DNA from 3 places in the Roseococcus sp. YIM B11640 genome. Region 3 is predicted to be linked to each of the others. Evidence: riboswitches for the same ligand, from Rfam matches in the RefSeq annotation. Region 3 holds a riboswitch; each other region holds the start of a gene.
What was found. Region 3 has a riboswitch for thiamine pyrophosphate ahead of thiC (phosphomethylpyrimidine synthase ThiC). Riboswitches for the same ligand answer to the same signal wherever they lie in the genome.
Positions count from the first base shown of each region.

Region 1: another riboswitch for thiamine pyrophosphate. It lies ahead of thiS (sulfur carrier protein ThiS); the one in region 3 lies ahead of thiC (phosphomethylpyrimidine synthase ThiC).
Region 2: another riboswitch for thiamine pyrophosphate. It lies ahead of WJM96_RS02020 (ABC transporter substrate-binding protein); the one in region 3 lies ahead of thiC (phosphomethylpyrimidine synthase ThiC).

Region 1 is NZ_JBBJOZ010000005.1:203,926-208,208, reverse strand. It holds gene accC (acetyl-CoA carboxylase biotin carboxylase subunit) at 1-162, opposite strand, end outside; gene WJM96_RS19590 (hypothetical protein) at 166-384, opposite strand; gene accB (acetyl-CoA carboxylase biotin carboxyl carrier protein) at 390-875, opposite strand; gene aroQ (type II 3-dehydroquinate dehydratase) at 872-1,327, opposite strand; gene WJM96_RS19575 (hypothetical protein) at 1,451-1,852, opposite strand; TPP riboswitch at 1,990-2,101, shown strand; gene thiS (sulfur carrier protein ThiS) at 2,145-2,375, shown strand; gene WJM96_RS19565 (thiazole synthase) at 2,378-3,181, shown strand; gene WJM96_RS19560 (lipocalin-like domain-containing protein) at 3,178-3,630, opposite strand; gene WJM96_RS19555 (SDR family oxidoreductase) at 3,720-4,283, shown strand, end outside.
Region 2 is NZ_JBBJOZ010000001.1:397,454-401,736, forward strand. It holds gene WJM96_RS02015 (phasin family protein) at 80-502, shown strand; gene WJM96_RS02020 (ABC transporter substrate-binding protein) at 647-2,218, opposite strand; TPP riboswitch at 2,271-2,382, opposite strand; gene WJM96_RS02025 (TRAP transporter small permease) at 2,542-3,072, shown strand; gene WJM96_RS02030 (TRAP transporter large permease) at 3,069-4,283, shown strand, end outside.
Region 3 is NZ_JBBJOZ010000002.1:412,796-417,078, reverse strand. It holds gene putA (bifunctional proline dehydrogenase/L-glutamate gamma-semialdehyde dehydrogenase PutA) at 1-1,163, shown strand, start outside; gene WJM96_RS09435 (GntR family transcriptional regulator) at 1,178-1,975, shown strand; TPP riboswitch at 2,017-2,127, shown strand; gene thiC (phosphomethylpyrimidine synthase ThiC) at 2,174-3,988, shown strand; gene WJM96_RS09425 (hypothetical protein) at 3,994-4,200, opposite strand; gene WJM96_RS09420 (amidohydrolase family protein) at 4,205-4,283, opposite strand, start outside.

The DNA.
Region 1 (4,283 bases), on a different contig from region 3:
GGGCGGGCCGATGCACACGCTTTCGTCGGCGAGGCGGACATGCATGGCGGACGCATCGGCGGTGCTGTGCACGGCGACGGTGCGAATGCCCATCTCCTGGCAGGCGCGATGCACCCGCAGCGCGATCTCGCCGCGATTGGCGATCAGGATCTTCTTGAACATGATTTATGCCCTCAGACGCCGGGCGGCCGCTCCGCGGCCTTGGCTTCGCCGCGCGGCAGCGGCACCGGGCCGGCAAGTGGGGTGGGCGGCGCCGGCTGGGGTCGCGGCCGGATACTCGTGGGGAAGCTCGATGTCGGGCAGGAGGTTGTCCGGCTGCTCGGCTTCCTCGGCCGGGCGGCCGAGCAGGCTCTGGGCCCAGAGGTTGGGGACGGCGTTCGCCATCCCGCCTACTCCACCAGGACCAGCGGCTCGCCGTATTCGACCGGGGTGCCGGACTCGATGAGGATCCGGGTCACCGTGCCGGCGCGCGGCGCCTTGATCTGGTTGAAGGTCTTCATCGCCTCGATCAGCAGCAGGGTCTGCCCCTGGCTGACCTTCGCGCCGAGCTGCACGAAGGGGGCGGCGCCGGGCTCCGGTGCCAGATAGGCCACGCCGACCATTGGAGAGGTCACGAGGCCCGGGTTCTTCAGGTCCAGCCCGCCGCCTTCGGCAGGAGCGGCGGCCGGAGGCGCGACGGCCACGGGCGCGGCCAGGACGGGCGCGGCCAGGACCGGCGCCGGGGCGGCGGCGGCCACCGCCGGCGCGGGCAGGATACGCGCCACGCGGATACGGGAATCCTTCTCCGAGAGCTCGATCTCGGTCAGGTCCGTCTCGCGCAGGATGTCGGCGAGCTTGCGGATCGCCTCCGGGTCGAACTGGATGCCGCTGGTCATTCGTCTTCGTCCTCGTTCGCGCCGATCAGCCCCGCCATGGCCTGGAGCGCGAGCGCGTAGCCCGCCACGCCCAGGCCGGCGATGACGCCGGTCGCGGCCTTGGAGACCAGGCTGTGATGCCGGAACTCCTCGCGCCGATGGATATTGGTGATGTGGACCTCGATCACCGGCAGCCCGGCCGCGAGCAGCGCGTCCAGGATGGCGACCGAGGTGGTGGTGTAGCCCGCGGGGTTGATCACGATGCCAGCCGCGCGGCCCCGGCACTCCTGGATCCAGGAGACCAGCTCGCCCTCGACGTTGGACTGCCGGAAATCGATGGCCAGCCCAAGCTCCTCCGCCGCCTCGGCGCAGAGGTTCTCCACATCGTCCAGCGTCGCGGTGCCGTATTTCTCCGGCTCGCGCGTGCCGAGCATGTTGAGGTTGGGGCCGTTGAGCACGGCGATCAGGTTCATGCCGATTCCCGGGGGGTGCGGTGTCGCGGAGGGGGCGGGCTAGCATGAGGGGCGCGGCAGGGGCAAGCGCGCCGGGCCCCGGGAGGGAGGCAGGAGGCAAGCAGGGTGCATCCGGGGTGCCGGTCAGTAGGGGCGGCAATCCTGCATCCGGACATAGGCCTTGGAACTGGTGCCCCGATAGATGAAGTCCACCGTGCGGTTGTTGATGTCGCTGTTCCGGCCCGTGCCCAGGCGGAAGCCCGTCGTGAAATTGGCGTTCATCACGAAGTTCTGGATGGGCGAGAGGTCCAGCGTCACGTTGGCGGGGAAGTTGCCCATCACGAAGGTCACCACGATCCGGCGGGCCTGCCGGTTCTGGACGTAGATGGTGTAGTTGTAGGTCCCGTCCGCGCGGGCACGTCCGCTTGTCATGATCGCATTGGCGCTCACCACGCCCTCGCAGGTGTCGGACTGGGCCCGCGCCAGGCCGCTGCCCGCGACGGTCAGCGCCAGGGCTGCCACGGCCGTTTTCTTGACCGCCCGCATCTTCTTTCTCCCGTTCCCGCAGCGAAACGCTGACGCAAGCGGATAGGCGGGACAACAAGTTCCGCTCGATGGCGACGACCCGCGCGGCCTATGGCCCGCAACCCGAGATTGACGCCCGGACCCCAGGGGCGCAGCATGCGGGTACCAAGGAGAGCCCTTGAAGCAGGGCTGAGATTCCGCGAAGGACGCGGTGAATCCTTAGAACCTGATCCGGGTCATGCCGGCGAAGGGATGGGAACAGGGCCACGGGCCGCACCCTTTCCTTCGAATCGATTGTGGGACGAAGCGAGAGATGCCCGATACCTCCATGCCGACCGCCCTGATGGCGCTGACGGTGAATGGCGAGCCCCGCGAGGTGCCGCCCGGTACCTCCGTCGCCACGCTGCTCGCCGGCATCGGCCTGGCCGAGCGCAAGGTGGCGGTGGAACGCAATCTCGAGATCGTCCCGCGCTCGCAATACGCCACGACGATGCTCTCCGCCGGCGACGCGATCGAGATCGTCCATTTCATCGGAGGGGGCTGACCATGCCCGATGACATCCGCACGCCCATCGAGGTCGACGATTCCTGGGAGGTGGCCGGGCGCCGCTTCCAGTCCCGCCTGATCGTCGGCACCGGCCGGTACAAGACGCTGGAGCAGACCGGCGAGAGCATCCGTGCCAGCGGCGCGGAGATCGTGACCGTCGCCGTCCGCCGCGTGAACCTCAGCGACGCCACGGCGCCCATGCTGCAGGATTTCGTCTCGCCGCAGGACTACACCTATTTGCCCAACACGGCCGGCTGCCACACGGCGCAGGAGGCCGTCCGAACCCTGCGCCTGGCGCGCGAGGCGGGGGGCTGGAACCTCGTGAAGCTGGAGGTGCTCGGCCCGCCGCCCTACCTCTACCCGGACATGGCCGGCACCTTCGAGGCGGCCGCCGCCCTGCTGGCCGACAATTTCGAGGTGATGGTCTATTGCGCCGACGACCCCGTTGCGGCGAAGCGGCTGGAGGAGATGGGCTGCGTCGCCATCATGCCGCTCGGCGCGCCCATCGGCTCGGGCATGGGGGTGGTGAACCCCTATATGATCCGCAGCATCAAGCAGAACGCGAAGGTGCCTGTGCTGGTGGATGCAGGCATCGGCACGGCCAGCGAGGCCGCCTTCGCCATGGAGCTCGGCTGCGACGCGGTGCTGCTGAACAGCGCCATCGCCCATGCCCAGGATCCCGTGAAGATGGCGGTCGCCATGAAGCATGCGGTCATCGCGGGCCGGCAGGCTTATCTCGCCGGTCGCATGCCGCGCGACTACCGCGCGGATGCGTCGAGCCCGATGAGCGGGCTTATCCGCTAGCTCGACGCGGCGAGCAGGGGAGGAACCTTCCGGAACTCCATCCGGTAGACGACCTCATCGCCCGTCTTCGGGTCTGTGCCGGGCGCGCCGCTGATGACGAGCTTGTCGCCTTCCAGCGTGAAGGGGCGGATCAGCTCGGTGACGCCCCAGGCCGGGTTCCAGCTGGCGTCGACCATGTGGATCACCCGGTCGCCCTCCAGCCGGTAGCGGGCCGAATAGGCGAGCATGGAGTCGAAGAGCGCCGCCTTCTCCCCCTCCGTGGGCGTCGCGCCCTTCAGCGGCGGGCGATGGCGGTTCAAGACCAGGGCCATCATCCGGCCATCCGCGTGGTAGGAGATGTAGCCGTTGGGGTCCGGGCCCATCGCGTCCGTGACCTCGCCCGTCCGGACGGCCTTCCGCGTCCAGGACAACATGCGCCAAGTCCCTATGAGCTCGTCTGCCGTCGCCATGTGTCCCTCCCTGGCCACCCGTCCGGCAGCCTAGCCGCCACGGCGGCGCCGCGGCAGGATCGCGGAGGTTCAATCTGGGAGGAAGATCGATGGATCTCGGAATCAAGGGGCGCCGCGCGATCGTCTGCGCCGGCTCGAAGGGGCTGGGCCGCGGCTGCGCCGCCGCGCTGGCCCGCGAAGGGGTGGAACTGGTCATCACCGCCCGGGGCGGCGAGGCGCTGGAAGCCACCGCGAAAGCCATCCGCGACGAGACGGGCATCAAGGTCGCGACGGTCCAGGGCGACATCACCACCGAGGCCGGGCGCGCCGCCGTCCTCGCCGCGCTGCCAGACCCGGACATCCTCATCACCAATGCCGGCGGCCCGCCGCAGGGCGAATTCTCGGGCTTCGAGCTGGACGACTGGCGCCGTGCGGTCGAGGCCAACATGCTGACGCCCATTGCCCTGATCAAAGCCGTGCTGCCCAAGATGATCGAGCGCAAATTCGGCCGGGTGCTGAACATCACCAGCTATTCGGTGAAGGCGCCCATCGCCCGGCTGGAGCTTTCCAACGGCGCGCGGGCGGGGCTGACGGGCGCCCTGGCCTCGCTGTCGCGGCGGGTGGCGGTGAACAACGTGACCATCAATCACCTGCTTCCCGGGCCTTTCGACACG
Region 2 (4,283 bases), on a different contig from region 3:
CCGGGAAGCCTGGTCATCCGCCTGAATGGCCATCCCGGCGAGACTACCGCCTTCCTGCAACCCTTCCGAGGAGGTCATCATGTCCAGCAGCTTCAATCCCGAGGAATTCATGAAGCTCTTCGGCTCGCTGAAGATGCCGAACATGCCGGACTTCCAGGCGCTGGCGGATTCCCAGAAGCGCAACATCGAGGCCCTGACCACGGCGAACAAGCTCGCCATGGAGGGGGCCCAGGCCGTGGCCCGGCGGAACATGGAGATCGTGCAGCAGTCGCTGAGCGAGATGACGCAGGCGGTGCAGAGCCTGGCCAGCGCCGAAGGCTCGCCCACCGACAAGGCCGCCCGGCAGGCCGAGCTGCTGAAGGCCGCCTATGAGCATGCCATCGCGAACATGCATGAGCTGTCGGAGATCATCCAGAAATCCAATGGCGAGGCCGTGGGCATTCTCAACCGCCGCTTCGCCGAGGCGATGGAAGAGGTGAAGGCGCTGATGGCGAAGGGCTGAAGATTTCTGTGCCCTCAAACGCCGGGCGCGCGCGCAGCGCGCTTGGCTCCGCGCCGCGTCAGGTGCGTTGGTTGATCTGATGGTCTGGGCGCGGTCGCGCCTTGCGCTCCCGGCCCGAGGCAAGCCTCGCGCCGTGGCGGCTCGCTAAACCCGTCGCAGGTTCCACAGCATCGGATTTGGCGCCTGCAGGACATCCGTGATGTCCGCCCGGAAGGCGGTCCTGAGGCGGAACAGGCCCGTGGGCGCGATGGGCACGGCCTCCCACAGCAGGGCCTGGAGGCGACGCATCGCGGCCTCCTGCGCGCCCGTATCGGCGGCGCCGATCCAGGCCGCCACTTCGGCTTCCACTGCCGCATCCTCGGGCCAGCCGGGCCACGCGGCGCTGCCGTGCATGCGCGTCGGCCAGCTCACCGCCGGATTGGCGATGGTGGCGGCGGGGCCGTTGGTGTTGTGCAGGTGCCAGCCGCCCTGCGCGGGCGGCGCGCGGTTGGCGCGGCGGGCGATGATGGTGGCCCAGTCGCTCTCGACCGGCTGGATGTTGAGGCCGAGCCGCCGCATCAGATCCACCGTCAGGCGGCCCTGCTGCGTCACGGCAGGAAAGTCGCTCGGATTGATGTGGATGATGGGCTCGCCCTTGTAGCCGGCCTCCGCGAGCGCGGCGCGGGCGCGGGCCATGGCGGCCTCTCCGCGGGGCGCGGGCGTGCTCTCGACCACGCCGGGCAGGCCGCAGGGGAACATGGCGTGGCATTCCTGCCAGTCGCCCGGCAGCGCCACCGCCTGCATGAAATCCGCCTGCTCGATCACGTCGCGGATGGCGCGGCGGACGCGCACGTCGTTGAAGGGCGGGTAGAGGTGGTTGAAGCGCAGGAAGCCCAGGAAGCCGTTGGGGTCGTAGACCTGCGTCTTGGTGTGGCGGTCGCGCTCCAGCACGGGCACGAGGTCGGGTAGCGGGTACTCGATCCAGTCGATCTCGCCCGTGCGGAGCGCCGCGGCGGCCGTGCCGCCATCGGGAATCCAGATCAGCTCCAGCCGGTCGAAATGCACGCGCTTGCCGCCCGCGGCGGCCTCGGCCCGCTCGGCGCGCGGCACATAGGCCTCGTTCCGCACATAGGCGGCGCGGGCGCCCTGCACGAACTCGCCGGGCAGGAACTTCCAGGGACCGCTGCCCACGGCCTCGGTGATGGGGCGGTCGGCGGGCTGGCTCGCCAGCCGCTCCGGCATCATGAAGCAGGGCGAGGAGCCGGGCTTGGCCAGCGCGTCCAGCAGCGCGGGGAAGGGGCGGTTCAGCCGGAAGCGGATGGTCCGGTCGTCCTCGGCCACGAGCTCGGCCACCGCCTGCATGAGCACCTGCCCGAAGCCGTCGCGCACCGCCCAGCGCCGGATGGAGGCGACGCAGTCCTGCGCGCGCACCGGCTCCCCGTCATGGAAGCGCAGGCCGTCGCGCAGGCGAATGCGCCAGGTGAGCGCATCGGCCGAGACCTCGTGGCCTTCGGCCATCTGCGGGTGCGGGCGCAGGGCCCGGTCGCAGCCGTAGAGCGTGTCGAAGACGCAGAAGCCATGCGTCGTGACGATGGTCGTCGGGTTGAAGATCGGGTCCAGCGTCGCGAGCGCGGCCTGCGGCATGAAGCGCAAGGTACGCGCACGGGCGCTGCCTTGGGCCAATGCGGGCGCCGCGAGCAGGGCGGCGGGTGAGATCAGCAGCGAACGCCGGTCCATCCAAGCTCTCCATGCGGCGCGGGGGGCACGGGAGGGATGGCGCGGGGGGATATCCCGCGAGGCGCACCGCTCCCTTCGCCGGTCCGAACCGGATCAGGTTCCAGGGCTCGCGGGATGCATCCCGCCTCTCAGCGCCCGCGACAGGCGCTCACCCAGGTGACGGTGGATGCATGCGCCGGGCGTGGGTTCCTGGCAAGCCCATGAAGAATTCATGGCGAATGGATCAGGATTTACTCGCCTCTTCCCCGGCCCGCCGTCCAAAGTGCGGCCCAACGAGAATCGTCAAGATTCAGGGGGACGTTTTGGACAAGCCGTTCGAGGGCGTGGCCGGAGCCCAGGAGGGCGGCTACGCGGATGATCTGCGCAGTTTCGACATCCGGCGATACGGGCCCGAGGACTGGGCGGGCCTCGTCCTGCTCTGGATCCTCGGCATCCTGGTCTTCACCCAGTTCTTCACGCGCTACGCGCTGAACGACAGCGTGACCTGGACCGAGGAGGTCGCGCGCTACTTGCTGATCGTGCTGACCTTCATCGGCTCGGCCGGCGCGGTGCGGCGCGGCACGCATATCCGCGTGGAGACGCTGGAGCTCGCGCTGCCGCTCGGCCCCCGCAAGGTGCTCTGGGCCATCCAGGACACGCTGCGGCTGGCCTTCTGGAGCTTCGGTGCCTGGGCGGGCATCGAGCTCGCGGGGCTGATGGGCACCATGCCGATGGACAGCCTCGACCACACTCTGGCCTGGGTCTACTGGCCGGTTGCAGCCGGCTTCGTGGCCATGGCCCTGCGGGAGGCATGGTGGATCCAACGCCGCTGGCGCCATGGCGACGCGCCCAGCGCGCAGGATGTGCTGGCATGACCGCGGCGATCCTCCTTCTCGGCTTCTTCGGCCTGCTGACCCTGGGCCTGCCGGTCGCGATCGCGCTGGCGGGTGCCTCCATCCTCTTCGCGGTGATCGACGGCTCGGTGCCGATGGTGGCCATCGTGCATCGCATGGTGGGCGGCGTGGACAGCTTCCCGCTGCTCTGCGTGCCCTTCTTCGTGATGGCCGGGATGCTGATGAACACCGGCGGCATCACCGAGCGCATCTACGATTTCGCGGTGGCCGCCGTGGGCTGGATGCGCGGCGGGCTCGGCCAGGTGAACGTGGTGGGCAGCGTGGTCTTCGCGGGCATGAGCGGGACCGCGGTGGGCGACGCGGCGGGCCTCGGCACCATCGAGGTGCGGGCCATGCGCGCGCATGGATACGACCCGAAATTCGCCGTCGGCATCACGGCCGCGAGCTCCATGCTCGGGCCGCTGCTGCCGCCCTCGCTGCCGCTGGTGGTCTATGGCGTCTCGGCCAATGCGAGCATCGGGCAGCTCTTCGCGGCGGGGATCATCCCGGGGCTGATCACGGCGGCCTGCCTGATGGTGATGGTGTGGTGGTACGCCCATCGCTACGGTTACGGCGCGGATGCGAAGTTCCGCATCTACGAGCTGGGGCGCACCCTGGCGCGCGGCATGCTGCCGCTGCTGACGCCCGTCATCATCATCGGCGGCATGCGCGCGGGCGCCTTCACGCCGACCGAGGGAGCGATCTGCGCCGTGGCCTACGCGCTGCTGCTCGGCTGCCTCGTCTACCGCACGCTGGGGCTGAAGGCCCTGGCGAAGGTGAGCTTCGAGGCGGTGGAGGTGACGGCGACCATCCTGCTCATCGTCGCGGCGTCGGAAATCTTCGGCTGGCTGCTGACGACGACCCGCGTCTCCGAGCAGGTGGTGGGATGGGTACTGGCGATCACCGAGCAGAAATGGGCGATCCTGCTCATCGCCAACATCTTCCTCCTGCTCGTCGGCCTCGCCATCGAACCGCTGCCGGCCATCCTGATCCTGACGCCGATCATGCTGCCGGTGATGGAGCATATCGGCGTGGACCCGGTGCATTTCGGGCTGATCATGGTGCTCAACCTGTGCATCGGGCTGCTGACGCCACCGGTGGGGATCGTGCTCTTCATCCTGGCGAAGGTGGCGAATATCAGCTTCGAGGATGCGGCGAAGGGCGTGCTGCCCTTCATGATTCCGCTGCTGGGG
Region 3 (4,283 bases):
TGGCAGGCCAGCGCGGCTCGGCGTTGCGGTTGCTCTGCGTGCAGAAGGAGGTAGCGCCGCGCATCCTCGCGATGCTCGAGGATGCGATGTCGGAACTCACCATCGGCGATCCGGCGCTGCTGGAGACGGATATCGGCCCGGTGATGGACATTGCCGCGGAGGTGACCTTCCGCGCCCATGTGGGGTCTAGTCGCATCCGCGCGGAGCTTCCGCTCGGCGGGAATTGTCTGCACGGAAGCTTCGTGGCGCCCGTCCTGCTCCAGATCGGGAGCCTTCGGGGCATCGCCGCCGCGCCGGGCGGGCCGGCCCTGCATGTCCTGACCTATGAGCGTGACCAACTCAGCGCCGTTCTGGACGAGTTGGCCGCGGAGGGAGGGGGCCTATCCCTCGCCGTTTATTCAGCCGTGGCGGAGACCGTCGAATTGGTGGCCAACCGGTCCCGCGCCGCGAGTATTTTCATCAATCGGGGCCTGACCGGGCTTTCCGTGGGCATGCACCCGCTGGGGGGCGAGGGGCTGGGCGGGATGGCGCCAAAGCCGGCGGGCCCGCTCTATCTCCATCGCCTTCTGCGGGAAGGGCCGGAGCCGCGGCTCCACGGCAGCCGGGACGAAGCCTGCTTCGCCGAATTCGACCGCTACGCCGCCTGGGCGGCCGCAGGCGCGCTGGGATTGCTGCGCACGGGCGACCGGTTGGTGATCGCTGCGCGGCTGCAGGAGTTCCGCCAGGCCTCGCCGCTGGCGCTCACCATGGCGCTACCGGCGCCGCTCGGAGAGGCGAATAGCCTGAGGTTCCGGGGCCGGGGCAAGGTGCTGAACTTGGCCGCCACCGTCCCCGGCCTCATCCTGGGCCTGGGAGCGGCGCTGGCCACCGGCAACTCCGCCATCGCCCAGGAATCGCCGGAGGCGGAGAGGATCAACGCCTTGCTCCCAGACGGCATCCGGATGGAGCTGTTTCCCGATTGGAGCCTCGCGCCCTGCGATGCAGCGCTGGTCGCGCCTCCGCACGACGCCGGCCAGGTGCGCCGGGTCTTTGCCGGGCAGGGTGCGCTGGTTCCCGTCGTGACCGATTTGTCTGTGCGCGGTTTGCTCCGGCTGGTGGTAGAGCGGAGTCTCTCGGTCAATCAAATGGCCGATGGCGTCCTGGCGCCGGCCATGACGATCTGAGGGGGGAGAAGGGTATGGGAGTCCAGGCGCTGGCGCCGTCGCGCCGCGGCCCCGTCGCAGCATCGCGATTCGGGCGCCTGCCGGCGGGCAAGGGGCCGCTGTATCAGCGCCTCGCTGACCGGATGGAGAAGGTCATCCTTCGGCTGGGCCTCGCCGAGGGCGCGCAACTGCCGACCGAGGAACAGCTGACCCAGCATTTTGCGGTCAGCATGATCACGGTGCGCGGCGCGCTGCGGGAGCTTCACCAGCGCGGGCTGATCGAGCGTCGCCAGGGCCGAGGAACCTTCGTGCGGGAGCCGCACCCGCCCGCCCCGGAATGGGGTATCGGCAGCATGGAGGAGATCGAGGCGCTGACGCGGCTCACCGGCGTGCGCCTCCGCCTGAGCGAGCCCGCGGCCGTGCCGGAATGGGCCATGGCGAGCCTCGGCGCGCGGCGTGGCGACAGCGCCCTGCGCCTGCGCATCACGCGGGAGCAGGATGGCGTTCCCTTCATGCTCACCGATGCGCTGTATCCGCCTGGCGTCGCGGCCTTGCTCTGCCGGCAGCCGCTCGATCCGCTGCTGCAGCGCAAGCGTATCCTGCTGGAGATGGTGGAGAGCCTGACGGGCGAGCGCGCCTCCTCCATTCGTCAGGAGATGAGCGCCGCCCGCGCGCCGGCCGAGATCGCGCGCCTGCTGGGCATCAAGGCGGGAGAGCCGGTCCTGGTCATCACGCGCGTCGCGACGCTGCGCGACGGCCGGGTGCTGCAGGCCGCGCGCTCCTACTACCGCACGGACAGCGCGGTCTACACGGTCGAGCTCAAGCGGAGCTGACCGACGGAGTTTGACACCCCCGCCCGGCGGGCGCAGCATATCGTCCATCCAAGGGGAGCCCTTTCTGCAGGGCTGAGATTCCGCGAGCGACGCGGTCACCCTTCGAACCTGATCCGGGTCATGCCGGCGAAGGGATGGGCATTACGGCGAGTCGCGCCACCACTCCCTTCGTGTGTTGTTGAAGAAGGGAATCCGAGAATGCCCGACCATCTGCCGCCCGAAAGCCCCGCCGTCACCACGGGTCCGTTGCCGGCCTCGCGCAAGCTGCATGTCGCGGGGCAGCTCCACCCACAGATCCGTGTCGCGATGCGCGAGATCGAGGTCTCCGGGGGCGAGCCGCCGCTGCGGGTCTACGACACGTCCGGCCCCTATACGGACACGCGCGTCGCGACCGACATACGCCGCGGCCTCGTGCCCCATCGCCACGAGTGGATCATGGCGCGCGGCGATGTCGAGCATATCGAGGGCCGCGCGCAGAAGCCCGAGGATGACGGGCTGAAGGCGGGCGAGGAGCGCCGCGTGCCGCTCTTCGACCGCCAGGGCCGCCTGCCGCTGCGCGCCAAGCCGGGCAAGGCCGTGACCCAGCTCGCCTATGCGCGGGCGGGCATCATCACGCCGGAGATGGAATACATCGCGATCCGCGAGAACATGGGCCGCGCGGCGGCGCTTGGCCTGAAGCGGGACGGCGAGGATTTCGGCGCCTCGATCCCCGACCATGTGACGCCGGAATTCGTGCGTAGCGAGGTGGCGCGCGGCCGCGCCATCATCCCGAGCAACATCAACCACCCCGAGAGCGAGCCGATGATCATCGGCCGCAATTTCCTCGTGAAGATCAACGCGAACATCGGCAATTCCGCGGTGTCGTCGAGCGTCGCCGAGGAGGTGGACAAGCTGGTCTGGGCCATCCGCTGGGGTGCCGACAATGTGATGGACCTCAGCACGGGCCGGAACATCCATACGACCCGCGAATGGATCCTGCGCAATTCGCCGGTGCCGATCGGGACGGTGCCGATCTACCAGGCGCTGGAGAAGGTCGGCGGCAAGGCCGAGGAGCTGACCTGGGACATCTTCCGCGACACGCTGATCGAGCAGGCCGAGCAGGGGGTGGACTACTTCACCATCCATGCCGGCGTGCGCCTGGCCTATGTGCCGCTGACGGCGGAGCGCGTGACGGGCATCGTCTCGCGCGGCGGCTCGATCATGGCGAAGTGGTGCCTCGCCCATCACAAGGAGAGCTTCCTCTACGAGAGGTTCGGCGAGATCTGCGAGATCATGCGCGCCTATGACGTGTCTTTCTCGCTGGGCGACGGGCTGCGTCCGGGAAGCATCGCGGACGCCAATGACCGTGCGCAATTCGCCGAGCTGGAAACGCTGGGCGAGCTGACGAAGGTGGCCTGGGAGCAGGACGTGCAGGTCATGATCGAGGGCCCCGGCCATGTGCCGATGCACAAGATCAAGATCAACATGGAGAAGCAGCTGGAGGAGTGCGGCGAGGCACCTTTCTACACGCTCGGGCCACTCACCACGGATATCGCGCCGGGTTACGACCACATCACCTCGGGCATCGGCGCGGCCATGATCGGCTGGTACGGCTGCGCCATGCTTTGCTACGTGACGCCGAAGGAGCATCTTGGCCTGCCGGACCGCGACGACGTGAAGACCGGCGTCATCACCTACAAGATCGCGGCCCATGCGGCCGATCTCGCGAAGGGGCACCCGGCGGCGCAGATGCGCGACGACGCTCTGTCCCGCGCGCGCTTCGAATTCCGCTGGCGGGATCAGTTCAACCTGGGGCTGGACCCGGAGACGGCGGAGAAGTTCCACGACCAGACCCTGCCGGCCGAGGGCGCGAAGCTCGCGCATTTCTGCTCGATGTGCGGGCCGAAATTCTGCTCGATGAAGATCACGCAGGAAATTCGCGACGCCGCCCAGAAGGGCATGGATGAGATGAGCGCGAATTTCCGCGGCAATGGCGGCGCCATCTACCTGCCGCCCGTGGCGGCAGGGGACTGAGGGTTCTACGCGGAGGCGGGAGGCGCGGCTTCCCGCTTCCGGCGCGCGCTGCGAAGCGCGCAGACGCCGGCCACGCCGGCGACACCCGTGACGGCCACGCCCGTCACGGCTACGGCCGCGGCCGTGCCGCCGGCCAGCGCGCCCGCGGCGAAGGCTCCGCCGATCGCGGCCTTGGCGAGCTTCTTCCGGGCACGGAGCAGCTTGAGGATCATAGGGTCACTCCTTTGCCGCTGAATCTGGCCCTTTCGTGGCCGCGCGCAACCCCGGCATCAGGCGGAGCGCATTGTCGCGCTCG